Regions from separate parts of the Lysinibacillus sp. NPDC093712 genome, predicted to be linked through region 4. Evidence: riboswitches for the same ligand, from Rfam matches in the RefSeq annotation. Region 4 holds a riboswitch; each other region holds the start of a gene.
What was found. A riboswitch is a leader RNA that binds a small molecule or an ion and turns the genes downstream of it on or off. The one in region 4 is predicted to bind S-adenosylmethionine.
Positions count from the first base shown of each region.

Region 1: it holds a riboswitch for S-adenosylmethionine, as region 4 does, so the genes downstream of both, ACQKNX_RS25055 (bifunctional homocysteine S-methyltransferase/methylenetetrahydrofolate reductase) here and ACQKNX_RS19945 (cyclase family protein) in region 4, are expected to answer to the same signal.
Region 2: it holds a riboswitch for S-adenosylmethionine, as region 4 does, so the genes downstream of both, ACQKNX_RS22135 (methionine ABC transporter ATP-binding protein) here and ACQKNX_RS19945 (cyclase family protein) in region 4, are expected to answer to the same signal.
Region 3: it holds a riboswitch for S-adenosylmethionine, as region 4 does, so the genes downstream of both, ACQKNX_RS17150 (O-acetylhomoserine aminocarboxypropyltransferase/cysteine synthase family protein) here and ACQKNX_RS19945 (cyclase family protein) in region 4, are expected to answer to the same signal.

Region 1 is NZ_JBNNUU010000015.1:24,154-32,262, reverse strand. It holds gene ACQKNX_RS25065 (protoglobin domain-containing protein) at 1-1,141, shown strand, start outside; gene ACQKNX_RS25060 (protoporphyrinogen oxidase) at 1,457-2,845, shown strand; SAM riboswitch class I at 2,971-3,070, shown strand; gene ACQKNX_RS25055 (bifunctional homocysteine S-methyltransferase/methylenetetrahydrofolate reductase) at 3,163-5,010, shown strand; gene metH (methionine synthase) at 5,003-8,109, shown strand, end outside.
Region 2 is NZ_JBNNUU010000009.1:78,961-87,069, reverse strand. It holds gene ACQKNX_RS22165 (acyl-CoA dehydrogenase family protein) at 1-248, shown strand, start outside; gene ACQKNX_RS22160 (hypothetical protein) at 391-558, shown strand; gene ACQKNX_RS22155 (arsenate reductase family protein) at 818-1,171, shown strand; gene gcvH (glycine cleavage system protein GcvH) at 1,253-1,633, shown strand; gene ACQKNX_RS22145 (hypothetical protein) at 1,874-2,215, shown strand; gene ACQKNX_RS22140 (thioredoxin family protein) at 2,229-2,540, shown strand; SAM riboswitch class I at 2,596-2,700, shown strand; gene ACQKNX_RS22135 (methionine ABC transporter ATP-binding protein) at 2,785-3,813, shown strand; gene ACQKNX_RS22130 (methionine ABC transporter permease) at 3,803-4,471, shown strand; gene ACQKNX_RS22125 (MetQ/NlpA family ABC transporter substrate-binding protein) at 4,534-5,397, shown strand; gene ACQKNX_RS22120 (nucleotide sugar dehydrogenase) at 6,345-7,670, shown strand; gene ACQKNX_RS22115 (polysaccharide deacetylase family protein) at 7,687-8,109, shown strand, end outside.
Region 3 is NZ_JBNNUU010000004.1:360,871-368,979, reverse strand. It holds gene ACQKNX_RS17175 (hypothetical protein) at 1-222, shown strand, start outside; gene ACQKNX_RS17170 (hypothetical protein) at 270-695, opposite strand; gene chrR (class II chromate reductase ChrR) at 898-1,629, opposite strand; gene ACQKNX_RS17160 (succinate CoA transferase) at 1,940-3,460, shown strand; gene ACQKNX_RS17155 (glycerol-3-phosphate acyltransferase) at 3,662-4,303, opposite strand; SAM riboswitch class I at 4,461-4,574, shown strand; gene ACQKNX_RS17150 (O-acetylhomoserine aminocarboxypropyltransferase/cysteine synthase family protein) at 4,688-5,989, shown strand; gene ACQKNX_RS17145 (hypothetical protein) at 6,397-6,783, shown strand; gene ACQKNX_RS17140 (homoserine dehydrogenase) at 7,201-8,109, shown strand, end outside.
Region 4 is NZ_JBNNUU010000006.1:173,538-181,646, reverse strand. It holds gene ACQKNX_RS19960 (DUF2225 domain-containing protein) at 1-266, opposite strand, end outside; gene ACQKNX_RS19955 (Cof-type HAD-IIB family hydrolase) at 728-1,501, shown strand; gene ACQKNX_RS19950 (DedA family protein) at 2,027-2,623, shown strand; gene ACQKNX_RS19945 (cyclase family protein) at 2,696-3,433, opposite strand; SAM riboswitch class I at 3,696-3,797, opposite strand; gene ACQKNX_RS19940 (hypothetical protein) at 3,906-4,211, opposite strand; gene ACQKNX_RS19935 (VOC family protein) at 4,481-4,924, shown strand; gene ACQKNX_RS19930 (methyltransferase domain-containing protein) at 4,998-5,603, shown strand; gene ACQKNX_RS19925 (DUF1540 domain-containing protein) at 5,713-5,871, shown strand; gene ACQKNX_RS19920 (group-specific protein) at 5,913-6,161, opposite strand; gene ACQKNX_RS19915 (SIMPL domain-containing protein) at 6,330-6,980, opposite strand; gene ACQKNX_RS19910 (YunC family protein) at 7,016-7,318, opposite strand; gene ACQKNX_RS19905 (hypothetical protein) at 7,555-7,677, opposite strand.

The DNA.
Region 1 (8,109 bases), on a different contig from region 4:
ACCATTTGTTGAGGACAACATAAATCAAATTGTTGACCGATTCTATGGAATGATTGGAACTGAGCAAAGTTTAGTAGATATTATTAATAAACATAGTTCTGTAGATAAGTTGAAGGTCACATTGCGTCGGCATATTATTGAAATGTTTAACGGTACAATAGATGAAGAGTTTTATAAAAGACGAGTAAGTATCGCAAAAGTACATGTACATATCGGCCTTAGAACACAATGGTATATTTGTGCTTTCCAAGATTTAGCCATTTCATTTATTGACTTGGTAGAAAAACATGTAGAACACCCTATGGACCAATTTAATACGATTCGTGCAATCTCTAAAATTTCTAATTTTGAGCAGCAGCTTGTATTAGAGGCTTTTGAAAGTACAGTCGAACGACTAAAGGCAAATGTAGAACGGGAGAAAGAGGCAGTTGAGAGAAAAATCGTGGAATCTTCAGAGGGGCTTGCTGCAATTTCTCAAGAAACAAATGCCTCATTCCATCAATTAAATAATCAATCACATGAGATTAAGGAATTGGCGAAAAGATCATTACAGGTCAGTACGCTAGCTGAAAGTCAGGCGATTGAAGGTCGGGAACGTCTACAACATCAATCAAAAAATATGTGTAACATTATTCAATCAGTAGATGATATTACAGACAATATTAAGCAATTGACAGAAATGTCTAAGGAAATGGAAGCGATTATGAATGTTGTGACGAACATTGCAAATCAAACAAATTTATTAGCTTTAAATGCAGCTATTGAAGCAGCTCGTGCTGGAGAAGCGGGGAAAGGCTTTAGTGTAGTAGCGGATGAAGTTCGTAAATTATCTAGTCAAACGAAGGAATCTGTCACATCTGTAGCTAAATTATTAGAAAAAACGACGGAGCGAACGGATAAGCTTGCCCACACGCTTAGTCATATTCAGGAAGAAGTTGCGTCAGGTGAGGAAAACATGGCTCAAACTGAGGGGCAATTTAACAAAATTTTAGATGCTATGACACAAGCTAAGTGTCAAAATGATCGCATGGAAAAAGAAGTGCTCGCTGTGGCTCAGATTCTTAATGAGCTTGGTCTTGCATTTAATGAAGTCACAAATTCAGCAGATAAATTAGCAAATGTTGCCCAAAACTTAAACTAATTTAATGATTTCATAAAATGGGGCTTAAATGTCCTCTAAATAAAAATTAATTTACAATCCGCTTTGCTTTCCGCAGGTAGGATAGGAGCTTTATCGTCTTTGTGCTCTTGCCCTCCTTTACGGAAAACAAAGTGGATTTTTATTAAGGGTGCCAGGCACTCAAACAATTTACCCGTAGCGCAATCAACGGCAGTATTCATCTATTTATTTTTGATTGTTTCATTTTTGCTAAATTTGTAATGGGTTGAACGTAAATGTTTGCAAAAACAGTTTATACTAATAGGAGATAAATAAAGAAATTAGGGGCGATTCTTCATGGAAACAATAGTTGTATTGGGCGGCGGGATAACAGGTTTATGTACGATGCATTATCTACAACGTCAAGTATTGGAGAAAAAAATAGATGTAAACCTAGTACTTGTTGAAAAAAATGCATACTTAGGTGGAAAGCTACATTCCGCATATGACCATGGTTTTATAATGGAAACGGGCGCTGATTCAATTGTGGCTCGTCATAAAGGTGTCATGGAGCTAGTACAGGAGCTTAATTTTGAACAGGAGCTAGTGTACAACGAAACAGGAGTATCTTATATCTATACAAACGACGAATTACATGCAATACCTGCTGATTCAACATTCGGTATTCCTATGAGTTTAGCATCTCTGGAAGCAAGTACGCTTGTATCAGAAGCTGGTAAGCAAATCGCATTACAGGACTTAAAGATGCCGAATAAAGGATTTACTAAAGAAAGCTCAATAGGGGAGTTTTTAACGTATTACTTGGGTGAAGAACTTGTGCAAAATCAAATAGCGCCAGTATTAGCAGGAGTATATTCTGGTGACCTACATCAACTTTCGATTGCTTCAACATTGCCGTACTTAATCGATTATAAAAATGAATACGGTAGCATCATCAAAGGGTTTGATGCAAATCGCGAACAATTTATGAAAGCTTCCAATAAAAAGTTTATTTCGTTTAAAAAAGGCTTATCAACACTAATTGATCGCCTTGAAGAAACGTTAACAGAAGTAGAAATTATTAAAGGCGTAGCAACAACAAATGTAAAGAAACATGAAGGGCAATATACAATTACATTAGCAAATAGTAGAAAGCTTGAGGCTAATCACGTTGTTCTAGCATTGCCCAATGAAGCGGTGCAAAGCTTATTACAGGACCCATCGTTAGATCATTATTTTAAGGAATTTACTACAGCTTCTGCCATAACAATTTACCTAGGTTTTGATGTACCGGATGCAGTGCTACCAGCAGATGGAACGGGCTTTATTGTGTCACATAATTCAAATGTCCAATGCAATGCGGCAACTTGGACAAGTCGAAAATGGAAGCATACATCTGCTAATAGTAAATTGCTTGTACGACTCTTTTACAAGAGCATCAATCCTGCGTATGAAAAATTACGTAAGATGACAGATGAAGAACTAGCTGCTGTTGCATTAGACGATATAAAGAAAAGTTTAGGAATTGATGGAAAGCCAACTGTAGTTAATGTTGCGAAATGGATTGACCAAATGCCAAAATACGATTTAGCGCATCATGAGGCATTGAAGGGCTTAACAGCTGAGCTTGCAGAAAGGTATCCAAATTTATCGATTGCAGGCTGTTCTTATTTCGGAGTAGGCATTGGTGCTTGTATTCAAAATGGCAAAAAAATAGGCGAAGAGCTTGCAGAAAAACTAGTATAACCGTAAAATAAATGCGGAAATTTGATATTTTTCTGGAGAAATCTCCTTTGTTAAGTGAAATAGTCTTGACTCTATCGCCTGTAAACGATATGATTCTTTTAATTATTTGAAAAATTCATACTACATTCTTATCGAGAGAAGCCGAGGGACTGGCCCTATGAAGCTTCAGCAACCAACTTATGTCAGGTGCTAAATCCAGAAGACCTTTTTGGTCGAAGATGAGAAGGAAAAACAATTACGATTCGTTAAAGCCTTCTTTTTTTGTAAAAGAAGGCTTTTTATATTTTTGGAAACAAAGAAAGTGAGGGTTACGTTTTATGGGATTGCTAGAAAAGTTAAAAACACATGTGTTAACTGCAGATGGTGCTATTGGTACTGTATTATATGGCTACGGCTTGGAGTACTGCCATGAAGAAATGAATGTACAGAGACCGAAGTTAATTGAAAAAATCCATAAAGAATATATTGCTGCTGGTGCAGATGTGATTCAGACAAATACTTACGGTGCTAATGCAATTAAATTAGCACGCTACGGTTTAGAATCGCGAGTTCAGCAGTTCAATGAAGCGGCAATCACGATTGCGAAACGTGCCGCAGCAGATGGCGGACAATTTGTGTTGGGCACAATAGGGGGCATCCGTGGTATTCGTAAAAGTGATGCAACGTTAGAGGAAATTTTATCGACAGTTGAAGAGCAAGCAAATGTGTTACTTGCAGGCAATCCAGATGGCCTTTTACTTGAAACGTATTATGATTTCGAAGAGTTAAGTGCAACATTGAAAATGTTACGTGCCAAAACAAAGCTACCAATTATTGCGCAGGTGTCGATGCATGAACCAGGCGTGTTACAAAATGGAATGGCATTAAATCAAGCATTGCACGAGCTAGAGGCTCTTGGTGCAGATGTAGTAGGCGTAAATTGTCGTTTAGGACCGCATCATACAATTCAAGCATTTGAAGGAGTTGAGCTTCCTGAAAAAGCATTTATGTCTGCCTATCCAAATGCATCATTGCTAGATTTAGAGGATGGGCGTGTCGTATATGAGTCAGAAGCAGATTATTTTGGTCGTGCCGCAGTTGCACTGGTTGACCAAGGTGTTCGTTTAATCGGTGGTTGCTGTGGTACAACACCAAAGCACATAGCTGCAGCAAAAAAATATTTAGAAGAGTTAACACCTATTGAAGAAAAGTTAGCTAAGCCTGAAAAAGTACAGGTTGTACGTGAAGCAGAGCCTGCGACGTATGAGCCCCTGCATGAGAAGGTAAAGCGCGAGCGTTCGGTTATCGTGGAGTTAGACACACCGAGGCATTTAGAAATTGACGGCTTTATTCAAGGTGCGAAAAAATTATATGAAGCAGGCGCTGATGTAGTGATGATGGCAGATAATTCACTCGCATCGCCCCGCATTAGTAATGTGGCAATGGGTGCGTTATTGAAGGAGACGCACGCTGTCCGACCGTTAACGCATATAACGTGCCGTGACCGTAATTTAATTGGATTACAGTCACATTTGATGGGCTTAAATGCATTAGGCATTCATGATATTTTAGCGGTTACTGGAGATCCGACTAAGGTAGGTGACTTCCCGGGTGCCACAAGCGTTTATGATGTATCTTCTATGGAGCTAATCCAGCTGATTAAACAGTTGAATGACGGTATTTCATTTTCCGGAAAGCCACTTCGTAAAAAGGCAAACTTCTCTGTAGCGGCAGCATTTAACCCAAACGTACGTGTACTAGACCGAGCAGTAGCTCGACTAGAGAAAAAAATAGAGCATGGTGCAGATTACTTTATTTCTCAACCAGTGTATACGAAAGAAAAAATCATTGAAATTTATGAGGCAACCAAGCATTTAGATGCACCAATTTATATTGGTATTATGCCAGTAACGAGCTATAAGAGCGCTGAGTTTTTACACCATGAAGTACCAGGTATCAAACTATCTGACGATGCACTGTCACGCATGAAGGCATGTGGTGAAGATAAGGAACGTTCAACATTAGAAGGGATTGCAATTGCTAAAGAGTTAGTAGAAGTAGCTGCAGAGTATTTTAATGGTATTTACTTAATTACACCGTTTTTACGCTATGATATGACGCTAGAGTTAATGAAATTTATTGAGCAAATGGATGAACAGAAAAAAGGGGTAAGTATAGATGGTTAAGCACTTGATTGAAGAGCAACTAGAGAAACGAATATTAATTCTGGATGGCGCAATGGGTACAATGCTTCAAAATGAAAACTTATCAGCAGATGATTTTGGTGGCGAGGAGCTTGATGGTTGTAACGAGAATCTTGTATTAACTAGACCTGATGTGCTTGACAAGGTTCACCGTAAATATTTAGAGGCTGGTGCGGATATTATTTGTACAAATACGTTTGGAGGTACGCCTCTCGTATTAAATGAATATAACCTTGGGTCTAAGGCAGAAGAAATTAATAAACGCGCAGTAGAAATTGCGCGCAAAGTAGTTGATGAGTTTTCTACTCCTGAGTGGCCCCGTTTTGTTGCGGGAGCAATGGGTCCAACGACAAAAACATTATCAGTAACTGGCGGTATTACCTTTGATGAACTTGAAGAAAACTTTTATGTACAGGCAAAGGCACTAATCGAAGCAGGCTCAGACGTACTGCTTCTTGAAACAAGTCAGGATATGCTAAATGTAAAAGCGGGGACACTGGGGGTGTCACGTGCGTTTGAGGAAACTGGAAAAGAACTACCTGTTATGATTTCAGGCACGATTGAGCCAATGGGCACAACGCTAGCAGGGCAAACGATTGATGCCTTTTACATATCAATTGAGCACATTAAGCCATTATCTGTCGGCTTAAACTGTGCGACAGGTCCAGAGTTTATGACAGATCATATTCGTTCGTTAGCGGAGCTTTCTACCGGCTATATTAGCTGTTATCCAAATGCTGGTTTGCCAGATGAGGAAGGTTGTTATCATGAATCTCCAGAATCTTTATCTCAAAAATTAAAAGGTTTTGCTGAAAAAGGCTGGCTTAATATTGTTGGCGGCTGTTGTGGAACAACACCAGCACATATTGCGGCAATCCGAAAGGTGCTGAAGGATGAAAAGCCGCGTCAATTACCGGAAAGTACACATGGTCATGTTGTATCTGGTATTGAACCTTTAGTATACGATGATTCGATGCGTCCGCTATTTATTGGGGAGCGAACGAATGTTATTGGCTCCCGAAAATTCAAAAATTTAATCATTGACGGTAAATATGAGGAAGCAGCAGAAATCGCACGTGCACAAGTGAAAAATGGGGCACATGTTATAGATATTTGCTTAGCGAACCCGGATCGTGATGAATTAGAGGATATGCGTGGCTTTATGCAGGAAGTGGTTAAAAAAGTAAAAGTACCGCTTGTCATTGATTCTACAGATGAGAAAGTAATTGAGGAAGCGCTGAAATTTTCACAAGGTAAAGCCATTATCAATTCTATTAATCTAGAGGATGGGGAAGAACGTTTTGACGCCGTAATGCCATTAGTGAAAAAATATGGTGGCTCTTTAGTTGTCGGTACGATTGATGAGCAAGGGATGGCAGTAGATCGCCATCGTAAACTAGAAATTGCCGAGCGTTCTTATCAATTATTAACTGAGAAATGGGGCTTAGCACCAGAGGATATTATTTTTGACCCGCTAATGTTCCCAGTTGGTACAGGGGATGAACAATATATTGGTTCAGCACTTGAAACAATCGAGGGCATTCGTCTTATTAAAGAAAAACTGCCTCGCACGTTAACGGTTCTCGGAGTAAGTAATATTTCCTTCGGCTTACCACCAGTTGGCCGTGAAGTATTGAATGCTGTCTATTTATATCACTGTACACAGGCAGGCTTGGATTACGCGATTGTCAACACAGAGAAGTTAGAGCGTTATGCATCAATTCCTGAAGAGGAAATTAAGCTTGCAAATGACCTATTATTCAATACAAATGATGAAACATTAGCGGTATTTACTGATTTTTATCGTGATAAAAAGAAAGAGAAAACTGAAGCAGATATTCCGAAAACAGTGGAAGGACGCTTAGCTTATTATATTTTAGAAGGTACTAAAGAAGGGCTTATTGAAGATCTTGATGCCGCTCGTGAAATTTTTGACGCACCGCTTGATATTATTAATGGACCACTGATGGAAGGGATGGCTGAGGTTGGTCGCTTATTCAATGATAATCAGCTTATTGTAGCGGAAGTATTACAATCAGCAGGTGTTATGAAGGCGGCTGTAGCGCATCTTGAGCAATTTATGGAGAAAAATGAGGACAGCTCCGGTAAAGGTAAAATGGTGCTTGCCACTGTAAAAGGCGATGTGCATGATATTGGTAAAAACCTCGTAGATATTATTTTAAGTAATAACGGCTATAAAGTGGTTGATTTAGGCATTAAAGTAACGCCATCACAGTTAATCGAGGCTATTCGCAAGGAAAATCCTGATTTTATCGGTCTGTCGGGCTTACTTGTTAAATCTGCTCAGCAGATGGTTATCACTGCACAGGACTTTAAAGCAGCAGGTATTAATGTACCTATATTAGTAGGGGGTGCAGCGTTGTCTCGTCGCTTTACTGAAACGAAAATTGCAAACGAATATGAAGGCCCTGTTATTTACTCAAAAGATGCGATGCAGGGGCTAGAGCAAGTAAATCGTTTAATGGGTACAGAGACGCGAGAAAACTTTTTAGCTGAAATAGCAGACTCACGTCAAAAACGATTAGAGGCTGATGAGAAACGTGCAGCGCGACCTGCGAAAGAAATTACTGTGAAGCCTGTACGTACAGTAAAAGATGCGACTGTGTTCCTGCCTGCGGATGTTCGTCGTCATGTGAAAAAGGATTATTCCGTGTCACATTTATATCCATATGTGAATATGCGAACATTGATTGGTCACCACTTAGGGCTGAAAGGACAAGTTCAGCAATTGCTTGATGCAGGAGATGAACGGGCAACAGAACTAAAACAACTAGTTGATGGTTATTTACAAAGTGACCTATTAAAACCTTCAGGCTTGTATCAGTTCTTCCCAGCGCAAGCAGATGGAGATGATGTTGTCGTTTATGATCCAGCAGATAGTAAAACGGAAATTGAGCGTTTTACCTTCCCGCGTCAGCAGGTTGAACCGTTTATGTGTTTAGCTGATTTCTTAAAAACAGTAGATAGCGGAGAGATGGATTATATTGCACTGATGGTTGTAACTGCTGGTCAAGGTGTTATGGCGACAGCTCGTCAGTTAAAAGAGGAAGGGAAATTCCT
Region 2 (8,109 bases), on a different contig from region 4:
CAATTGCGCGTGAAGGTGCAGAAAAATCACATCAAAAACTACTTTACACACAAATCTTCTGCCAAGAAGCATTTGCAGAAATTGAGAAAGAGGCAAAGGATACAATTCTTGCTTCAGCAGATGGAGATGCTGCACGTATGACATTGTCAGCATTACGTAAACTGACTCGTAACAATCCTTATAACCTGATTGCTAAAAAGCGTGAAGCTTCAGTTAAACTAATCGAAGCAGAAAAATTCATCGTATAATATAAACTTTGACCTAGTTACTTGCTATAGGATAGTTAAGATTAGAGTGTCGCCAAAAGGCAACGAGAAAATCATTCTTGTTGCCTTTTGTTATGTGGGTGCCAGGCACTCAAACAATTCTGAATTTTGCTAGTAGATATTAATGGAAGACGAAACAGGCCGCGTGCTAGCGAGGGTTACGGCTTACACTGTGCCCGCGGAAAGCGCAATGGATTTTTACGATATAGGAGCTGACATTATGCCAAGTGCCCATGCCAAAGTGTCAGGCACACAAACAATTCTAACTTTGCATTTTAAGACTACTAAGTAAAAATCCACGTAGACTCCTGCGGGAACAGCACAGAATGTAAGACGTAATAGACCGCCCGCTAGCGAGGGTTACGGCTTACACTGTGCCCGCGGAAAGCGCAATGGATTTTTACGATATAGGAGCTGACATTATGCTAAGTGCCCATGCCAAAGTGTCAGGCACATAAACAATTATGAAATTAACCAATAAATGTTTCGTTTTGGCTCATACTAGTTATGATGGTATACTACAGGAAATGATAGCAGAGGAGCCTATAAATATGATTCAATTTATCCATTACCCTAAATGTACAACTTGTAAAAAAGCACAGAAGTGGTTAAACGACAATGGCGTTTCATACGAAGAGGTACACATTGTTGAACAACCACCTACGAAAGAGCAAATAAAAAGTTATTGGCAAGCTAGCGGACAGCCACTGAAGAAATTTTTCAATACATCTGGCATGAAATATCGTGAACTTGGGTTGAAGGATAAACTGGCGGAAATGCCGGAAGATGAACAGCTCACACTACTTGCTTCTGACGGTATGCTAATTAAGCGACCAATTGTTACTGATGGAAAAAAAGTAACGTTAGGTTTTAAGGAATCAGATTTTGAACAAGCGTGGAAATAACAGCTTTAATCCTTGTTTTTATGAAAGAAATATGGCACACTGAAAGTGAATATATTACATATTTATGGAGGGGTTTTTGGCATGAGCACACCTAAAGACTTACGTTACTCTGAAGAACACGAATGGGTAAAATTAGAAGATGGTAAAGTACGTATCGGTATTTCACATTTCGCACAATCTGAATTAGGAGATATCGTTTTCGTTGAGCTTCCACAAGTTGGCGACGAAATTAAAACAGATGATCCATTTGGAAGCGTAGAATCAGTAAAAACTGTTTCTGAATTATACGCACCCATTTCAGGTACTGTAGTTGAAGTAAATGCAGATTTAGAAGATAGCCCTGAATTCGTAAACGAATCACCATATGAAAAAGCATGGATGATCGTTGTAGAACCTGCTGATGCTTCAGAAATTGAAAGCCTTATGACTGCAGAACAATACGAAGAAATGATTGCAGAATAAACAAGCCTATAATAGAAAAACGTCGGCATACATACCGGCGTTTTTTATTATATAGCACGAGGTATTAGTTGCCTTGACTCTGCAAGTAAACGATAGTACAGTGACTCACCATAAAATGTTGTCCAAATTGCGAAGCGACATGTGAAAATGATTGTTAACATGTAGATCTATACATCGTGTGGAATCCTGTAATTGCGATGAATTGTTGTAGTAAATAACTGTCTAAATGGGGGTGGCGCGATGTTCGAAGGGAAATGTTTAATCGTGGAAGGCCGTTCGGATAAGCTTCAAATAGAACCTATTTTGAGTGAAGATGTTACAATACTTTGTACGAATGGTACAATTGGTGTGCATCAATTAGAAGAATTACTCGACCCATATGAGGGCTGTGAGCTATATACATTTTTTGATGCAGATGCATCAGGAGATAAACTACGAGCATTAATGGACAGACATTATCCTGAGGCGGAGCATTTGCGGACAATGCCTACTTATAAAGAAGTAGAAACTACACCGAGGAAAGTGCTTGCGATGATTTTATTGCGCGCGCATTTTTCCATCCATAATGAATATATTTTGTAAGGTTGCGTGAAAAATGGAAGAATGGTCAAAAGAGCAGTGGGAAACGGCTGTAAAATCTGGTGGAAAAACTGCCTTTTATTTATATACACCGATGTGTGGAACTTGTGCAGTTGCATCTAAAATGATGGATATCATAGAACAGTTACTGCCACAGTTGAAATTAGGTAAGGCAAATATTAATTTTTTAGAGCAAATAGCTTATGATTTTCAAATCGAAAGTGTACCTTGTTTACTCGTTAGCGATGGAGGAAAAGTTATAGAGAAGGTTTATGCATTTCAATCCGTACCATTTTTATACGAATTGTTAAAAAAACCAATTGACTGAACTTTGCTAGCATGGTAAAGTAACAACTATATTAAAAACTATTAAATATATCGAACTCTTATAAAGAGTGGCGGAGGGAAGTGCCCTATGAAGCCCGGCAACCATCACATATGTGAAAAGGTGCCAAATCACTCAAAGATTTTTCTTTGAAAGATGAGAGAACGGTTTAGCGTATAAAATACGTGACCCCTTCTACTTGTCTATGAGTGAAGGGGTTTTCTATATGAGAAAAGGAGTATTCGCTATGATACAGCTTCAAAATATTACGAAGAAATACAAAACCGCAAATGGCGAATTAACTGCTGTTAAAGATGTCAATCTTACGATTAACAAAGGTGAGATTTTTGGCATTATCGGCTATAGTGGCGCTGGTAAAAGTACGATGATTCGTTTATTAAACGGTTTAGAAAAGCCGACAACAGGTTCGGTGAAGGTGAACAATCAAGAATTTTCATCTATTAAGGGCCAAAAGTTGCGTGATGCTAGACAAAAAGTAAGTATGATTTTCCAACATTTTAACTTGCTTTGGTCAAGAACAGTTGCTGAAAATATCGCTTTTCCACTTGAAATTGCAGGTATAGCTAAGAGTGAGCGAGACGCACGTGTGAAAGAACTTATTGCACTTGTTGGTTTAGAAGGACGTGACAAGGCGTATCCATCACAGCTATCAGGCGGTCAAAAGCAACGTGTTGGTATAGCACGAGCACTTGCCAATAATCCTGAAGTGCTGTTATGTGATGAAGCTACATCGGCACTCGATCCAGAAACAACAGATGCAATCCTTGATCTGCTTGTCGACATTAACGAACGATTAGGTTTAACGATTGTATTAATTACCCATGAAATGCATGTAATCCGCAAAATCTGTCATCGTGTAGCAGTAATGGAAGCTGGAGAAATTGTTGAACGTGGTGAAGTATTACAAGTGTTCCAAGCACCACAAGCAGCGATTACTAAAAAATTCGTTTCGCAAATTACCGATACGAAGGAAACCCAGGAGACAGTCGCACAACTTAGAGTAAATTATCCAACGGGACACCTTGTTAAGCTTGTCTTTGTTGGTGAAAAAACAGAGCAACCTGTTATATCGCATTTAGTAAAACAGTTTGATGTGGAAATTAGTATTGTCCATGGCAATATCTCACAAACTAAAAATGGCGCATACGGTACTCTTATAGTGCAAATTGATGGCACGGATACAAATGTAGCAGCTGCACTAAATTATTTAAATACAGTTGAAGTACAAACGGAGGTGATTGCAAATGCTAACTAGTCTCTTTCCGAATGTCGACTGGGAAAAAATGTGGACAGCCACATATGAAACACTTTATATGACCACTCTTTCAACAGTCGTAACATTTATACTTGGTTTAGCCATTGGCACAATCCTCTTTTTAACGAGTCCAAACCAATTGTGGGCTAATAAAATCGTTAACTTTTTAACAGGATCGGTCGTTAATATCTTCCGTTCAATACCATTTATCGTGTTAATTATTTTACTAATACCATTTACGAAGTTTTTACTTGGGACAATTCGAGGAGCAAACGCAGCCCTACCAGCACTTATTATCGGTGCTGCACCATTCTATGCACGAATGGTATTAATTGCATTACGAGAAATTGATAAAGGCGTTATTGAAGCCGCACGCTCGATGGGTGCTAAAACGTCCACAATTATTTGGAAAGTACTAATTCCAGAATCATTACCGGCACTTATTTCTGGGATTACCGTAACGGCTGTAGCACTCGTTGGGTATACGGCAATGGCTGGAATTATTGGTGCTGGCGGCCTAGGAAACTTAGCCTTTTTAGATGGCTTCCAACGTAATCGCCAAGATGTGACATTAATGGCAACTATTTTGATCTTAGTAGTCGTATTTATCATTCAATGGATTGGCGATATGATTACAACAAAAACAGACAAACGTTAAAAAGGTTAACCCGGTTTTTACCGCTAACATATTGTTTGAACAAATAAAGGGAGTGTATACAAATGAAGAAGTTATTAGCAGGATTATTTTTATCAGTACTTGTACTAGCTTTAGCAGCTTGTGGTGCTGGTAACAAAGACGAAGCAGGTTCAACATCTGGAGACAAGGCAGACGACAGTGCAAAAACTGAAGAAAAAGTAACATTAAAAATAGGTGCTTCTAACACACCTCACGCAGTTATTTTGGAACAAGCAAAACCGATTTTAGCTAAAGAAGGTATTGATTTAGAAATTGAAACGTACCAAGATTACGTACTACCTAACCAAGATTTAGATTCAAAAACTATTGATGCAAACTATTTCCAACATATCCCTTATTTAGAATTACAAATTAAAGATAATGGTTATGATTTCGTAAATGCTGGCGGCGTACATATCGAGCCAATCGGTATTTACTCTAAAAAATATAAATCTCTTGAAGACCTACCTAAAGGTGCAACAATCTTATTATCAAACTCAGTTTCAGACCATGGCCGTATGCTGTCATTGTTAGAAGCAAAAGGCTTAATTAAATTAAAAGATGGTATCGACAAAACAGCAGCAGAAATTAAAGATATCGTTGATAATCCAAAAGACTTTAAATTCGATGCAAATACTGCACCAGAATTACTTGTTCAAATGTTTGAAAATGAAGAAGGCGATGCGGTTCTTATCAACTCTAACTATGCAATTGATAACGGCCTAAACCCAATTGAAGATGCAATTGCACTAGAAGATAAAGAATCTCCATATGTTAATATTATTGCGGTACGTGCTGGAGATGAAAATAAGCCAGAAATTAAAAAATTATTAGAAGTATTAAAATCTAAAGAAATCCAAGACTTCATCCTGAAGGAATGGAAAGGCGCAGTAGTACCAGTAAAATAATGAAAACTTTTATAAAAGAGGATGTAAGTATGAAAACTTACATTCTCTTTTTTCGTGAAAAATGAATTGCAGTTGGATTACTGGAAAATATAACTGTTTGTAAGTGAGGTAATTTCGCATGCATTAATTTAAATTACCAAAAATTTTATATAGAAATGGTTTGGTAAGTTTTATAAAATAAATGAATCAATCATCGCTCAATATGTCTTGTACAAACATGTCAAATTGAGATACTACGTGAGAAAAATCTTTTGTATAAGTGATGGTATTGGATTATTTTTTTATCCTTTCACTAGAATAGGAAGCAAATTCTAATCAGCCATCTAGTATCGATTCTCAATCGATGTTAGGTGTTTTTTTATTTGAACAGCGAGTAGTGGCTTTAGAAGTATAAAAAGGGTATATAAAAGGTTTATATAAACAATTTTTGAAATGTAATGTTAATTTAGAAGATTAACATTCCTCAGTATTACAATTGTTTTTTCTATAATACTGTTAAATAGAGATGCGTGACAAGGTAATGAACATACATGAAGGAGACTTTTCATATTATGAAACAAAATGCTTAGGCGGTACGGAATTTCAGGGGTTATTAGAAGTGAATATAAAATTTATAAAATTTTTTGCGACAAATAATTACAGCTCCTTATCTAATTGTTTATATTCAAAAGAGGAGTATATGTAGTAAGTTGCTGAAAAAAATATGATACAAAAGAATTATGTCTTTATTAAATTAAGTAATTATCGATTTATAAACAGGTCTATTAACTTCTTCTTGAAAATTGTTTAGAAAATGTTTAGTTAAAATTAGTACTATAGGAATGTTAACAAAATGTGTTTTAATGTATTCTCAAATGAACTTAAAGAATGAATCGTAATGCTTTTACGACGCAAAAAGGTTTAATTTGTATTTATTTTATAAAATTAGGTGAAGGAGTTATTTGTTTATGGGGATAAAAATTGAATCATCAAAAGAAGCCTTATCAAAGAAAATAACAACAGGACAAGCTACAATTGGCGTAATTGGACTTGGTTATGTAGGTTTACCATTGGCTTTAGAAATAGTCAAAAAAGGATATCAAGTTATTGGTATCGATAAAAATAACGAAAAAATAGCCAAATTAAAAAATGGCAAAAGTTATATTGCGGATATATCTAATGCCATTATCGGAGAAGCCTTGAAAGAAGAGAAGTTTGAAACGACAACTGATTTTTCAAAGCTTGTTTGTGTAGATGTAATTATTATTTGTGTTCCAACTCCAACAGCTGCAGATGGAACACCGAATATTTCTTACATTGAAGATGCGGCTGAAGCGATTGTGCAGTATATGTCTGCAGACACATTAATTATCCTTGAAAGTACTACGTACCCTGGAACGACAGAAGAAGTAGTTCAACCGATTTTAGAAAAAGGTGATTATGTTATTGGACAGGATATATTTTTAACCTATTCCCCTGAACGTGTAGACCCTGGAAATATTAATTTTACAGTCTCTAATACACCGAAAGTAGTTGGAGGCGTTACAGAAGCTTGCTTAGAAATATCAAAATTATTTTACGAAACTATAGTAAATACAAATGTCTATACCGTTTCTAATCCAAAGGTCGCTGAGATGGAGAAGTTACTGGAAAATACCTTTCGCCAAATCAATATTGCATTGGTCAATGAGTTAAGCAAAATATGCTATAAAATGAATGTGGATGTTTGGGAAGTAATTGAAGCTGCTTCGACAAAACCATATGGATTTATGCCGTTTACACCTGGACCTGGGGTAGGCGGTCATTGTATTCCGATTGACCCAAAATATTTATTGTGGGCAGGCCAACAACATGGTATTACGGCTTCATTAATTGAGACGGCAGATAAAATTAATGAGTCGATGCCAAGTTTTGTAGTAGAGAGACTAGAAAATTATCTTATTGCACAGAAGAATGAGCATAAAGCTGGGAAGATTGTCGTTATTGGTGTCACTTATAAACCAAATATTAATGATTTTCGTGAATCACCGGCGCTTCATGTCATTCAAGAATTAATGGAAAAACAGTATGTGGTAATGGTTGTTGATCCATATATTGAAACATTTTCTGTTAATTATTGTGATATTAATACCGTTCCTTTATCGAAACAATTAATCCAAGAAGCTGATGCTGTATTAATTTTAACGAATCATACAGCAATTGATTATGCAATGGTCGATCAAAATGCTGCTTTAATATTTGATACACGAAGTACACATTTTTTATTTTCAAATAAAAACTATTATAAATTGTAAGGAGAAATTTGTGGTAATGAAAAGACTAAAATTATGTAGTCTACTATTCATTTTGTTCATAGCAGGGTGTCAATCCGCAACACAAAGTAATCTGGCTGCACCAGTAGATTCAACGATTGAAATAAAAGAGCATGATGGAACAATGAGTGACATCATACGTCATGCAAATATCCTTAGTCCAAAAGTAGCTTTAACTTTTAATGGTCTTGCAGACAATGAAACAATGCAAAAGTTATTAAAGGTGCTAGATCAATTTAATATGAAGGCAACGTTTTTTGTAGAAGGTATGCGTTTAGCACAAGAACCTGAATTGGTTAAGAAGATATTGGCGAAAGGACATGAAGTAGAAAACGGCACATTAACTTTCCCTGATATGGCAGAGTTAGATTATGAAGATACTTATAAGGAAATATATTTAACAAATAAAATTTTTGAAGAG
Region 3 (8,109 bases), on a different contig from region 4:
AAAAATGCAAGTGGAACAGTACTGCGCGTTTATAAGGAACGCCTCGGTGACTTTACCATCGTATCGTTTTTACTGAATAATGGTGAAAACTATTTAGTAAGTGCAGAAACGGAGCCTCTTGCAATTTATTTACAAGAAGGTGACGAAGTAATATTAACTTATGGGAATACAGGAGAGCAATTTTTACCAGTACGCTCGCTAATAATTAAAGGTTTACAATAAACAAAAGACGATCAGCACAATGAATTTTGTTGTCTCGATCGTCTTTTTTATGTAGTCTGATTCTCGATGTAACGTAGCAGCTTTTCTTTATGATTAGAAAAGAGTGTTGCGGCGTGATCATTTAAAGCGAAAATCTCCTGAATATAGCTTTGTAACAAATTATTTTCGTACTCCAATGAATGGGCTGTTTCGTTAGCTATAATATGCTCCAATAAAAGTGCATGCAGCACAACCACTTCTAGGTTCTGAGTATTTGTCACAAATTTTAAGTTTAAAATGGTTGTATAGGAAACGAATTGATCGACATATGCAATAGCTTCTTTGTATTGATTGAGGTCGATATGTTGTTCAAGTCGCTTTCTTAAAAGTAAGCACTCGTTATTTAAGTCTTGGATTTTTAAAAATAAACCTCTTACGCTTCTCTTATGTTGTTGTTCTAGGGTACGGGCAAGATGCTTATTAACAAAGGACATTTTTACAAAACTCCTTTCGAGATAGGGTCCTTCTATTAATATTAATGGAAATGTTGGAAAAGGAAAGAGTCTTTTCGTTTAATTTGTACCTGAATTTAACATATCAATCAAGTCAAAAATACTAGGTTGGCAATAAAAAAACGTTAAAAATATGAAAAAAGTGGAGTTATTATCAGACGATAGTAACCCCACTTAAGTAATGTCATTTCCAATTAAATCCTTTTTTTGCTAGGAAGCTAGTAATGTGTGGACGACGCTGTTCAACTAAAAAATCAGCCATTTGCTTTGTCCAATTATCAATTTTACGATTTGAGGAACGACTATTGTAGTATGCTTCCATTGTTTCATTATAAGCAGGTAACAGTTCCTCATATTTTTCTGTATTGTATGCATTTTCATGGAGGATAGCAGCCACTGGTAAACGAGGTTTAACCTCATTGCGTCGAGCTGGAACGCCTATTGTTAAACCGAACAATGGGAAGACATAGTCCGGTAAATTAAATAAATCACTAATTTCTTCAGGCTTATTACGTACACCGCCTATATAACAAATACCGTATCCCATAGATTCAGCTGCAATAACAAAATTTTGTGCAAATAATGATACATCCGCTACGCCAACAAGAACGTTCTCAGCCGAATCTGCAACAATATCAATACCTTCTAATTTCCCTGCCATTTGTAGTCGTTTAAAGTCTACACAAAATACAAAAGCACCACCAGAGGTTTCGTATTGACGTGGATTTCCTGATAGCAAACCTAGCTTTTCTTTTTTCTCCTCGTCTGTTACCCAAATTACGCTATATGCTTGTACAAAGTGAGAAGTTGCTGCCATCTGTGCAGTAGCAATTAAATCCTCAACGATTTCTTTAGATATAGGATTCCCATCATAAATACGAACCGAAGAGTGGTTACGTAATAATTCTTTAACCATCTATAAAGTCCCCTTTTCCCAATTAATATACCAAGAGCATATCACGATTTATAGCTAAAATCGAATCAAATCCAATATAAAAGAATGTGAACGTTTAAGATGAAACTATTTTCAAATAATTAAGACTAATACTTAATTCACTCGTAAAGTAAAATATTTTGTTAGATATAGCTTAAATGTTCTGAATAGTGTAAAATTATGTATGACGACAGGTTATTTATCTCCTGTTTTTTTACATTGGTTGGGTGTACCGATGTGAAGGACAAATAATCTAGTTGAAGTAAATAAATGTGGGATGGAGGAATAAGGAATGGATGAAAAGTTAGCAAAAAAGCTTCGTAATGAACAATTACGGAACAAAGTCGTATCAGCAGAAGAAGCAGCATCTTGGATTAAGGACGGCATGGTACTTGGTATGAGTGGGTTTACACGTGCAGGTGACGTAAAAGTGGTACCGCTTGCACTTGTTGAGAAAGCAAAAACAGAAAGCTTCAAGGTAGATGTATATACAGGTGCATCACTTGGACCTGAAGTTGACCAATACTTAGCAGAAGCTGGTGTTATTCGCAAGCGCGGGCCTTTCCAAGGAGACGCAGGCATTCGAAACATGATTAATAGTGGGGAAGTTACTTATGTTGATGCCCATTTATCACACAATGCTGAATTAGTACGTCAGGGCATTATTGGTCCGATTGACTTTGCTATTATTGAAGCTGCTGCTATTACAGAAGATGGCTTATTAATTCCTACAACTTCAGTTGGTAACTCTCCGATTTTCGTACAAGAAGCAGACCAAGTTATCATCGAGCTAAACGTAGCACAGCTTGATGCATTAGAAGGTGTGCATGATATTTTTGTTCCAGGGCCACAAGGTAAACGTGATCCAATTCCAATGCTAAATGTGTCAGATCGACTTGGTACAATTGGCATTCCACTTAATTTAGACAAAGTAAAAGGTATTGTTATTTCAGATATTTTGGATGCGCCATCAATGATTGTTCCGGCTGATGAAGAAACAGATATTATGGCAAATCATCTACTGAATTTCTTAAGAGAAGAAATTAAAGTAGGTCGTTTAACGACGAGTTTACGCCCACTACAATCAGGTGTAGGTTCAGTGGCGAATGCTGTATTATTAGGTTTCAAAGATTCCGAGTTTGAAAATTTAGAAGTTTATTCGGAAGTACTACAGGATGCTGTATTTGAATTAATGGATGCTGGAAAAGTAAGCTTTGCATCTGCTACATCTATTACCCTATCTGAAAAAGTAGGAAACCAAGTTTACGGAAATTTTGAAAAATATGCAGATAAATTAGTGTTACGACCACAGGAAATTTCTAATCACCCAGAAATTATCCGTCGACTCGGCTTGATCTCTGTAAATACAGCGCTTGAATTAGATATTTATGGGAATGTAAATTCAACTCATGTTTCTGGCACAAAGATGATGAATGGTATTGGAGGTTCTGGAGATTTTGCTCGTAACGCACGATTAGGTATTTTCGTGACAAAATCGTATGCAAAAGGTGGGAAAATTTCTAGTATCGTTCCAATGGTTTCGCATGTAGACCATACTGAACATGATGTGGATGTTATCGTAACAGAGCAGGGCGTTGCAGACTTACGAGGTCTAGCACCTAAAGAGCGTGTCGGTCTAATCATTGAAAACTGTGCACATCCTGATTATAAAGAGCAATTATGGGCTTACTTTAATGACGCAAATGAAGCAACAGGTGGTCACCATACACCGCATGATTTAGAAAAAGCACTTTCTTGGCATGTGAATTTAGCAAAGAATGGTACAATGTTAGATCCATCATTTGCAAAATAATATATTTAAAAAGTGTTAGATTGACTGCTATCGATCTAACACTTTTTGCTGTGCGTTGATGTCTACTTCACGGGTAAACGTCAGCCAAAATCGTCGCTGCCGCGCTGTCAGTTGCGTCTGAAGTTTGTACTGCTGCCGCAGGAGTCACCGTCCTCGCTACTACCAACTAGTATCCTCAAAGTTATGTCCCATCTTCTTGTTTTATGCTGATTTTTTAAAGGCAGATGTTACTTTCGGTTCTGTTCCTTGGAATAGCCTTTTAATATTTTCAATATGCAAGATGAACGCTATGCATAAAAGTAGAATGGAAATAATAGTTGGGCCAATTCCAGGTATCCATAAATAAGTTGCCGTACAAAATACAATATAAAATTCTAACACACCGACGATTAAATAGTTTGTAGCGAAAGATAAAATCACAAATAATATAAGTGCACATAAAGCAATTTTCCAATCGACAGCAAGTAAAATCCCAATAATGGAGGCAGTACCTTTGCCACCTTTAAAGCCCATATGGAATGGGAAGTTATGCCCTAAAATAACACTAGCAGCCATTGTATAGATTAAGAGCCACGTTTGTATTTCAGTGAATTGTGATGCATTAGAAGAAAAGTAGTAGATGGCACAGAGAATAGCACCGACGCCTTTGCCAATATCAATTAGTGCCACTAATAGGCCGTATTTCCAGCCAAGAGAAAGCGTTGCGTTTGAGGCACCAGCATTGCCATGACCAGTCTTTTTTAAATCTACACCCGATAGAAATTGTGCTACTTTAGATCCGTGGATACAGCCGATTAAATAACCAATGATAATAATAATAAAAAAAATAATGGCTTTTTCCATAAAAAATGCTCCTTTCATTTTTATTTTTTAATATAGTGTATGTGCTCTTATTACGTAAATTAGCAGACAGAAGTTTCAGAAAAAAATAAATTTTACTGTTGACAGAAAAAAAGTCTATGTTTATACTGTGTAACAACGATGGAAATTGAATCACATACTCTTATCAAGAGCGGCGGAGGGATAGGCCCTATGATGCCCGGCAACCAGTGAGTGACGAACTTGCTAAGGTGCTAATTCCTACAGATTCTTACTTGGATCTGGCAGATAAGGGGAGGAAAACTTGCAACCGCAACCCTCTTCTTAACTGAAGAGGGTTTTTGTTTTCTACACATAAATCCTCCTCATCTCCGGTACCATCGTAAAACCATTAAGGAGGAAGAAAATATGTCGAATTTCAAACCAGAAACATTACTATTACACGGTGGTCAAGAGCCTGATCCAGTGACGGGTTCTCGAACTGTACCAGTGTACCGTTCAACAGCTTTCGTATTTAAAGACACTGCTCATGCGCAACGTCTTTTTGCATTAGAAGAAGCGGGCAATATTTACACACGTATTACAAATCCAACTGTAGATGTTTTTGAAAAACGCATCGCTTTATTGGAAGGCGGTACAGCAGCAGTAGCACTTTCATCAGGTGCAGCAGCTATCGCATTTTCAATTTTAAATCTAGCAAGTGCAGGGGATGAAATCGTAGCAGCAAGCTCTTTATACGGAGGAACATATAACTTATTAGCAAATACCCTACCAAACTACGGTATTAAAACAATTTTTGTAGATGAAACAAACCCTGAGAACTTCCAATCTGCGATTAATGAAAACACAAAAGCAGTGTTTGCTGAAATTTACGGCAATCCAAGTTTAAAGGTTTTAGATGTAGAAGCAGTAGCAGCGATTGCACATGAAAATGGCTTGCCATTAATTATTGATAGCACATTTGCTTCACCATATGGCGCAACGCCAATCGACTTTGGTGCAGATATAGTTGTTCACTCAGCAACAAAATGGATTGGTGGTCATGGTACAACTTTAGGTGGCGTTGTTGTAGATGCTGGGAAATTTGATTGGACACAAGGTAGATTCCCTAGATTTACAGAGCCAGACACATCGTATCATGGATTGCGATATGGTATTGATACTGCAGCGGCTGCATTTGCCACAAAACTGCGTGTGCAATTACTACGTGATTTTGGTCCAACATTAAGTGCTGATGCTGCATTTAACTTACTACAAGGTTTAGAAACGCTTCATTTGCGTATTCCTAAACATAATGAGAATGCGTTAGCAGTTGCTGAATATTTACGTAACCACCCATCTGTGGAATATGTAAATTATAATGGATTAGAGGATTTTGCTTCCCATGACTTAGCGAAGAAATACTTGAAAAATGGCTTCGGTTCAGTGCTTACATTTGGCATTAAAGGTGGACGAGAAGCAGGGCGTCAGCTAATAGACAGCGTGAAACTATTCTCGCATGTAGCAAACGTTGGAGATGCAAAATCGTTAATTATTCATCCAGCATCTACAACCCATCAACAATTATCTGCAGAGGAACTAATCCAAACTGGCGTATCCGAGTCGCTCATTCGCTTATCAATCGGTTTAGAGGCAGTTGAGGATATTATTGCAGACTTAGAACAAGCAATTGCACAAGTAACACCTACTGAACAAAAAGTAGAAGCTTAACATAAATTGATAAATTAGATTCATGTCGTAGCGTTAACGTATTTTCTCATTCGAAATGCCTCATTTGGTAATGCGTGTAACGTTGCTACATCAATCATTACCTCATTCGGTAAGTTATCTGAAATTTCCTATAAATAATACCTAGTATTTTTATAAGTATTGTTGACTTGATTAAAACCATGCTATATACTAGGGATTAAGTTGAATGTTCGAATGGCTACCAACCTAGAACAATTTTAAAGAGTGTCGATGTTACGTAATTCTAAATGCCGCTACAGTTTAGGCGGTAACAATTAATTTGTTTTCATAAGTGCTCCCCCACTTTTGAATAAATATATGAAAAGAGTGTAGCTACATAGCCAGTAGCTACGCTCGCTTAAAAAACTGATCGAAAAGGAGTGTTTTAAATGGGAAATGTTTATCGTGCACAAAATGTTACAGCTTATATAATTTATGAATTAAATGAAAGTCAACATTTTGTGAACAACCTATCCATTCAAAACTTACTTTCGACAGTTGAAACAAAATGGCAACAAACTTTTGGACATAGTGCTTTTGAAGAAATCGTATATGCTAAAGAAGAAGGCTATATAGTCAAAGAAGTTTTTGAAGAGTATGAAGCTTACGGTACAAGCCATATTGCACTACCAGCGACAGAATATTATTTAAAATACGGATCGTTTCAATTAATTGAACGCACATATGCGGTACCGGACTTTACACAAGAAGAAATAAAGCTAGTGCAATCAGCTTTAGCGCAATATCGTTATCGATTATTTTTACAAGCAAGTTAACTTTCCCTTATATTTTTTAGCTCATTCTCTACTGCTATAGGGAATGAGCTTTTTGTTGCGTTTTCGTTATTTGTGAAATTAGTTACTGCTTTTCAAAAACAGCTTATTCTATAACGGGTATCTTCATACATATATAATAGAAGAAAGGCATTTCTTTTTTTATAAGAATTCGTCAAGAGTTGTTCGAAAATTATAGATTTATTAATAAAACGTATAATAAAGGCAATGAAACCGATTTCTTTTGCACTCCTAGAGAAAACAATTGTCCATCCTAGAAAGATTTTTCTTGTGCAATGTATTTATTTGCGTTACAATTTTCTTTAGGTTAAATTTTGAATTATTTGAATATGTGCTTGTAGGCACAGACTTTATATATATATAAAACTGGAGAAATGTACGTTGGAGGGAATAACAAGTATGGCAACTATAAAGGCAGCAATCTTAGGATTTGGAACTGTAGGTCAAGGTATCTATCATATATTGAATGAAAAGCGTGAAGAACTTAAACGGAAATTAGGCATTGAATTGGAAGTAGCAAAAATATTAGTAACGGATACTAGTCGTGAACGTGTTCCAGGTACTGCTCATTTATTAACAACGAGTATGGATGAGGTTTTAGCAGAACCTGGCATGCAAGTTGTATTTGAAGCAATTGTCAATGAAGAACCGGCATTTGGTTATTTAAAGCGTGCAGTTGAACATAAGTGCCATGTGATTACAGCAAACAAAGTGATGTTTGCAAAACGTGGCTTAGAGTTACAAGAACTTGCAAAGTCAAATGGTGTATTCGTGGGCTTCGAAGCAACAACAGCAGGCGGCGTGCCTGTTATTAAAACGATGAAAAATATTTTGCTTGTAAATGATGTAAGCCGTATTCAAGGTGTCTTGAATGGAACATCAAATTATATTTTAACAAAAATGCGCGCACAGGGCTGGTCCTTTGAGAAAGCTTTAAAAGAGGCGCAAAACTTAGGTTACGCAGAAGCGGACCCGTATAATGATGTATCTGGTCAAGATGCCTTTAAAAAGTTAATGATTTTAAGCGCATTAGCATTTGGTGAACAACCAGATTGGGCTGACGTCGAAGTAATAGGCATTGACTGTATCTCAGCTGAACAGGTAAAGGATGCTTGTGAAAAAGGCTTACGTTATCGCCATGTAGCTGAAGTGGAGAAACTTACAAATGGTAAAGTGGTTGCAAAGGTCGGTCCACAACTAGTAGATAAAGAGCATCCGCTTTATCCGGTTGATGACGTTAATAATGCGGTTGCGCTTGAAACAAATTATATTGGTACATTAACATTAGTAGGTCCAGGCGCAGGCATG
Region 4 (8,109 bases):
TTATGTAGTTCTTTAATATACAATTCCTCGATTAGTAGCAAGAACGGTCCATACGTTCTCGTCATAGATTTATGGTAAGCATATCCGCAATGCGGGCATACAGCAACTTCATAAAGCAATGGATTTAAGCCTTCATAAACGGGCATAAAATCCGTTTGTTCTTCGATTATTTTAAAACGATTTGGTCGAACTTTATATGTTGTATATTGTTTTTTGCAAAATTTACAATCCACATTACTTTCGTAGTAGTAAATATTAAAACCCATATGAACCAACTCCTCTGTGTCGAGTTTTTAACATTTCTTTAGTTCTATTTAAATAAGGGCGATACTCGTTCAATATATTTAATGGATTTTCTACTATTTTAGCAATTCTATGTTTTTTGGTATACTCCTTCAGTATGATTAAAGTAATGCCCATAAAACATTAATTTTTTATATGTAAAGGGAATGCATGGTTTAAATATACTGGCAATAGTATTTATCGGTGGTGTATAGGGAAAAGTTAAATGTTTTAGTCTACTTTATTAAATTAAATCTGACATACTTAGAATGCTGTTTTTTATAAAAAATTGTCGTAGTTTTATTATAATACATATAGGATAAATTTACTATTCAATAATATGCATATTGATAAGGGATTTAAGCCGGTAGAAAGCTAATTTTTTTAGTTTCAAAGTACAATAATCACTATATTTTTCTATTTAATTTAAAGGGGCTAGATCGAAATGGATTGTAAAATTATTTTCTTTGATGTGGATGGTACGCTTATCAACTATAGCGATGGTTGTATTGAAAGAAGTACGAAGAACGCGCTACAAATACTAAGGAACAAAGGAATTCGATTAGTTGCTGCAACTGGTAGACCATTATCCATGTGTCATGATTTGCAAGAACTAGGTATTGATACATTTATTACTGCTAATGGTGCTTATACTCGGCATGGTGATCAAATCATCCATACCATTCCTATCGCACAAGAAATCGTAGAAAGCGTAAAAGCTTTTGCTGAAGACAATAATAATAGTCTATCATTTTTCACTGACCAACTATCCATGAATAATGTTCGCCATCCTGCAACACTAAAAGCGATGAAGGAGACATTATCTTTAGATGAGTATCCTCCCACTAATAATAATATTTTAAACGAGAAAGTTTACTTAATGTGTTTATATGCCAACGAACAAGAAGAGAAAAAGTACATAACACAATTTCCAAATTTGAAGTTTGAAAGATGGCATCCGACGATTATGAATGTGCTACAAGACGATGTATCAAAATCCATCGCTGTTGAAGCAGTGCTAAAATATTTCAACCTACTTCCGAAAGAGGCAATTGCTTTTGGAGATGGAGATAATGATATTGATATGTTAAAGCAAGTTGAATATGGTATTGCGATGGGAAATGGCAGTGTCGCATTAAAAAATATCGCTGATTATGTCACGAAGAAATCGGATGAAGGTGGCATAGATGATGCATTGCGTAAGCTACAGCTAATCTAAGGTAACAAATACGATAAAAAATGAAATAATATTGCAATCGCATCTATAGGAGAATATTTAAATGATTGCTATTGCTACACTAGCTAGCAATAGCCCCTTCTTCTCATAGTAGGTGCATAGCGTTGATTAGATTTTGCTGGATAGATAGGAATGTTATCAAATTGTATGAATAAATTATTGATAATGGTCGTGGTAGATGTTCTAGTTGCCATTGTCGTATATATTTGTTTATAGTCAGCCCATCAGCCAAGAACGAAATAAGTCGTACATGAGTGAGTCTACAGTAAGGGATATGGAGTCATCATCAATAGAAATTAGCGCTGAAAGAGTTACGAAGATACGGTAAAGAGGGTTTTTGTTGAAAACTGAATTTAACAAAAATAAAGTTGTGATGATTGTACAATATTGATATACATGTAATAATGATTAAACCTATGCAAAAGTGATTGTTAAAAATAATTGACTTTAAGAGGCTTATGTTAAGCTAAGATAATGGGAAAATTAAGGCTTTAGGTGGGGTAAAACATGGTGCATCACGTGCAATCTCTTATTGAACATTACGGGTATTTTGGGATTATTCTTATACTAGTTGGAGGGATTGTCGGGCTGCCACTTCCTGACGAAATTTTTTTAACCTATGTAGGGTATAATGTTTATCGAGAAAATTTAGAGCATATTCCTGCATTAATAAGTGCTGCGGTGGGAGCTGCAGGAGGCATCACCCTCAGCTACTTTGTTGGTCGTCGATTCGGTTTACCGTTATTACAAAAATATGGGCCGAAAATTCATATAACAGCACAAAAAATTGAGTTTACGAAAAAATTGTTTGAAAAGATAGGGCCTGTACTATTATTTATTGGATACTTTATACCTGGCGTTCGTCATCTCACAGCATATATTGCAGCCATTAATAATTATCCTTATAAAAAGTTTGCTGTTTATGCGTATGCAGGTGCAATCGTATGGACTTTCACATTTATTACTTTAGGGAAAGAGCTAGGAAATAAGTGGCGTTTTGTTGGTATGTATTTATCTCAATACAGCTTCTATGCAATATTGGTGTTTATAGTACTAATGCTGATTGTGTACTATATATTTAAAAAAAGAAATACGATTAAATGAATACAGCATGTTAAAAGAAGGTCTGCTACAAATGATTATATGACATTTGAGGCAGACCATTTTTGTATAGAATTAAGGCAAAATAGCAAATGAACGTACAGGGAATCCAGATGCTTTTTCAGGCTTTGGCACAATGTTGAAAATGACTGCACCTTTTGCTGGTAGCTTATCTAAATTCGTCATTAGTTCAATTTGATATGTATCCTGATCTAGTACAAAGTATTCGCCATCAAGCGTTCCATTTTTACGGAAATCTGCTGCTGAATCTGTATCGAATGTTTCGTGACCAATTGCATTAATGTTCCGTTCTGAAAATAAAAACTGCAACGCTTCTAATCCCCAACCTGGAATATGGTTATGACCGTCTTTATCTTTATTATTGAACAAATCCTTATCAGGCCAGCGTTTACTCCAATCAGTTCGCAGTGCGACAAATGTACCTGCTTCAATTTCTCCATATTCTGCTTCGAAATCTAAAATATCTTGTACACTTAACGTAAAGTCATTGTTCGATTCAGCTTCCTTGGACTTATCAATAACAATTAGCGGTAGGACAAGTTCTTTTAATTCTAATTCGTCTAAGTAGCGTGTATTTGAAACAAAGTGGATAGGTGGATCAATATGCGTTCCATATTGCCCGGGAAACGTAAATTGTTGTGCAAAGAAGCCGTCATTATGCGAAAATAGCGTTTCAAATTTGGCATCTTCAAACATAAAGAAATGAGGAGAGTTAGGTCCGAATGTGTGTGTTAAGTCGATCCATTGCTTGGATTTTAATAGCTCTAATGCTTGTAAAAGTTCATTTGTCATTGTTATTCCCTGCTTTCTTTTAGTATGAGTGGTGAATCAATTTCATCATTAAGTACGAACATTGAAGAGATAAAAATTATGATGATCCATCATTACGCTACAGGCAGACGCTTTCCACGTGCAAGCACCGAGCTTCCTTCCGCACCATTAAAATGTTCGTGAACTCTTTTAGAAAAACTAAGATGAAATTAACTCTTGCTTAAAATAAAATAAAAAAAGAGCCCTACTTGTAGAAGAGGACTCTTGTGTACTAAAGTCAGTCTCCTCATCTTTTCGCGAATTTCGCAAATTGGAATTAGCACCATGCCTAAGACTGGTTGCTGAGACTTCATAGGGCCAATCCCTCCATCTCTCTTGATAAGAAAAATATATGAATTTTCAGAAATAGTAATACCAAATACTCTAGCATAATCATAAATAGTTTACAAGTTCTATAGGAGTGCATGGTTATAAAAAATAAGAAGCTTTTCCCTTACCAATATAAAATTACCGCTATACTACAGCACCCACCTTCTGATAATACAATTCGAATATTATCTGGCGTATATTTCGCTTCAAACTTCGCCGTAACGCCCGCTGAAGAAATGAGTTTTTGCACTTCATCTTGCTTGGAAAGCTGTGCGGCATTCTTAAGATCATGTGCAAATTGATCAGACCCTTCAATTTTCTCTGTTAGTAATTGGGCCTGCTGCATAATTGGCTGAATTTGTTTGGCTGATGTCTTCAACTTCAATGTATTAATAGGCGGGTACGGATTTGGGTTTGGGGATGTGGGCATCGCAAGCTGTCCCGGCAAATGATGCGGTAAAGGGGAATTAGAAATGCCCCAATGTGGATATTGATTTACAAAAACATAATACGGATAAGGATTGTAATACAGCAGAATTCCTCCAATCCATAGCTAATATCTTAGTGTATCTTATGTAGCGGCATTATGTTTTGTGTTGAAGGTCATCTTTTATATGGAGCGCGTACCAAGGTCGTAGAAGGGAAATTAACTAAAATAGGAGAATAAGTAATAGATACTGTAGAAAAGGGGTAGATGGGATGAATCGTTTAAATTTAATTACATTAGGTGTAAAAAATATGGTAGAATCGCTGGCATTTTATCGTGATGGGCTTGGGTTTGAAGTAGTCGTCTATGGGGATGAAACAAATCCAGATGTTATTTTTTTCAATAATGCAGGAACAAAAATATCTTTATTCCCAATTGAGCGCTTAGTAAAGGATATTGATGAAGCGAATCCGCCAGCTGTAAGCGATGGCTTTAATGGCATGACACTTGCCTATAATGGAAAGTCTAAAGAAGAAGTCGATGAAATATTTTTGTTAGCAAAAAAAGCGGGAGCGAATATTGTAAAGGAGCCTGAAATAGTGTTTTGGGGAGGCTATAGCGGCTATTTCCAAGACCCAAACGGCTTTTATTGGGAAGTTGCACACGGTGATATGTGGCAATTTGATGAAAATGACATGTTAATTATTACGCAATAGATTGTCGGTGTGCTTTGATGAAGTTTTTGTCAAAGCACGTTTTTATAAACTAACCGATAGAGGAGATGGTATAGTGAAACCGTTTTGGGAGAAAGATTACTTAGCGGATACGCATTACGCTTTTGGTAACCCAAGTGAGGAAGTGGTTGAATGGGCAAAAACATTACAAGCTGGAGCGCGCATTTTAGATATCGGATGTGGTGATGGTCGGCACGCAATCTATTTAGCACAGCTTGGGTTTGAGGTTGAAGCTATCGATATTTCGGAGGCAGGTATTGCTAAAATCAATAGATATAAAGCGTTGCACCAATTACATAACTTACAAGCTATTGTGCAAGATGTTACGACATATGAGTTTAAACATTCCTATGATTGTATTATTTCACATGGCTTGTTCCACTTTTTAGAGCGTGAAGCTTGGCATAGCATTATTCATTCAATGCAAATACATACGAAAATACAGGGCATCAATATTATTACCGTATTTACAGACGAAGTAGATATTCCAGAAGATTTAGCACCATTTGTTAAAGGAATATGTAAAGAAGGCGAAATCAAAGATTTATATCATAGTTGGTTAATTCAATATTATCGTTCTTACCAATTTGAAGATCAGCATGACAACAATATTAAACATTGTCACGCAGCAAATAAATTGGTCGCTGTAAGAAGAAAATAAAGAAAACGAGGCACCATTGTTATTTTAGGTTATTTTTATGTTTTATGTTTAAGTTAAGTATTGAAAACTCCGAATTTGTTAAGGATAACAAAAAAGGAGGTGTGATACGATGGCACAACAGATTCTATGTGAAGTCAATAACTGCACGTATTGGGGCTCTGGTAATAAATGTACTGCAGAAGCTATTTACGTTGTAAGTCAAAAAGGTCAGCATGCATCCAATAGTGAAGAAACAGATTGCAAAACATTTACACCTGAAGAGCATTAGTGGCGTTAGGGTAACCCTTTAAGGGCTACCCTTTTTTTATGTCATAACTGGTATATATCTACTTTGTTTTTCTTGAACAATAAGGTATGCGCATTTTTAACTTTTTCCTCTACATAATCTAATGAATAATTGCCATATGCGTCTGTTAAATCACCGATTGCACGCGATAAATTATCAATGACAGGTATTAATGTTTCGAGTTCATTCCATTCTTTCCCTGCGTTCATCTCATCCATAATTTCATGAGCAAGATGTTGAATTTTCCGAAGGCGTTTGTTTTCCGCTTGCATCATATCCTCCTTTAAGCATCATCTTTTTACACTGACTAAATATATGATGGTTATTTGTAGTTCATGAGTAATTACTTTTATTTGGGATGCACAACAATAGAAGACAAGAAGCCTGACTACATTATGATAAATGGAGTCAGGCTTTGTTTTACGTTCTGAAAAATATATTTAGTATTGAAATGTAACGCGAACAGCGGCACTAATAGTGATTTGCCCTTGTTCAATAGGCGTTACCATTGACGAATCTGCCATTGCCATCGATTTATATAGCACAGGGCCACTTTCGTTTTCTTCAACAATTTCTATCGGCTGAGGATGCACAGATAATTGCATCGTCTGTGCTATCGTATTAGCCTTCATTTGTGCATTATGAAGTGCCAAGCTAAGCGCCTGCTGGTAATATACATCTGCATTATCAATTTTAAATTGGATAGAGGATATACGATTTGCTCCATTTTCCACAGCCGTATCAATAACAACCCCTACAAGATTTGTATCAGGTATTTTTACCGTAATTGCATTTGCTACCTCATAGCCTTTAAATACCTGTTTGCCATCTACATAATCATAAATAGGCGCAATCGTATAGGTGGCAGTTTGAATATTTTCCTTTGGAATAGTTAGTGCCATGATGGATTGAATGACACGATTCATAATGCTAGCATTTTCTTGCTGTGCTTGCTGCACATTTTCCCCTTGCGTAGTTACCTCAATTTGAAGCTGAACATAACTGGCATTCGCTACTACTTTTCCATTTCCTGTGACAGTCATAATGCGCGATGCAGGGAGCAAATGTGGATTTGCATGTGTGTGATACATTTAATACCACCTCCCGACTGGTCTCTAGTAGTGTTTTAAATCATTTTTAACAATGCTTCTACTCCAGTCATTCCTGCGAATATGCCTAGTTGCTCTGCCTCAAATGTAACGGACTCTAGTGGGGCTGTTAACAGCTCATCTATTGTTTTCACTCCAACCGCTCGACCTGCGATGATTTTTCGATCTAATAAGCGACTATTTAAAAGACCGACATCTAATGCACCACACATGATGTAGCCCGTATCATTTGAAATAGTTAGTAGTGTCGTTTTTGGTAAATGTACTATTACAGCAGTGAAAAAATGACCTTTAATCATAATAGGTTCAATTGTCACCATGAACATCACACTCCTTTTCTATCTATACATATGGCAATAGATAAAAAGGTGTTCGGTATTTCCACTAAAAATAAATCGGTTTCCTAAAGCGTAAAAATCCACTGCTCTTTCCGCGGGCACAGTGTAAGCCACAACCGTCGCTGTCGTGCGCCTGTTACGTCTTACATTACGTGTGTTCCCACAGGAGTCTATGTAGATTTTTACTTGGAAATATAAATTGTTTGAGTGCCTGGCACTTATTTTGTATAAGAAAGCAATGCAGTTTGTTGTATATTTTTTAACGCTAATTTAGCCTCATCTTGTGTAGTGTACTCGAACATACGGTATGTATCTTGTTCAAAAACAGTAATAATCCACATTATAAAATCCCCTTTGTATATAAATTTGTAGTATAACAGTAATCAAATGTATTGTAATTGTTATATATCAGTTATGCACCTTATTTTACACCGATTTTATTAAAAATAAAGTGTTAAATGAAAGGTTTCACATTTCGTTCAAAATTGACGCTACGTTTGTGGAAATTATTTAAAAATAAGGATATTAGAAAAAGTTTAATTAAACAGGTTATTAAAGTATAGAGAAACAGTTTGTTAAATGTTTTTTCAGCATAAAGATTTTAGCAGGCATAAGTAAAATCAGGTAGTCTTTTTGAAGTATAATTCGACGTGTTTCGTAAATAGTAAGATGAGCTGTAATATGCAATAAAATGTGGGAGGTGATACTGTGATACGTAAAAATGTATTGTTTTTGACGGCTTGCTTTTTATTCATTTCTATCTGTTTTACAGG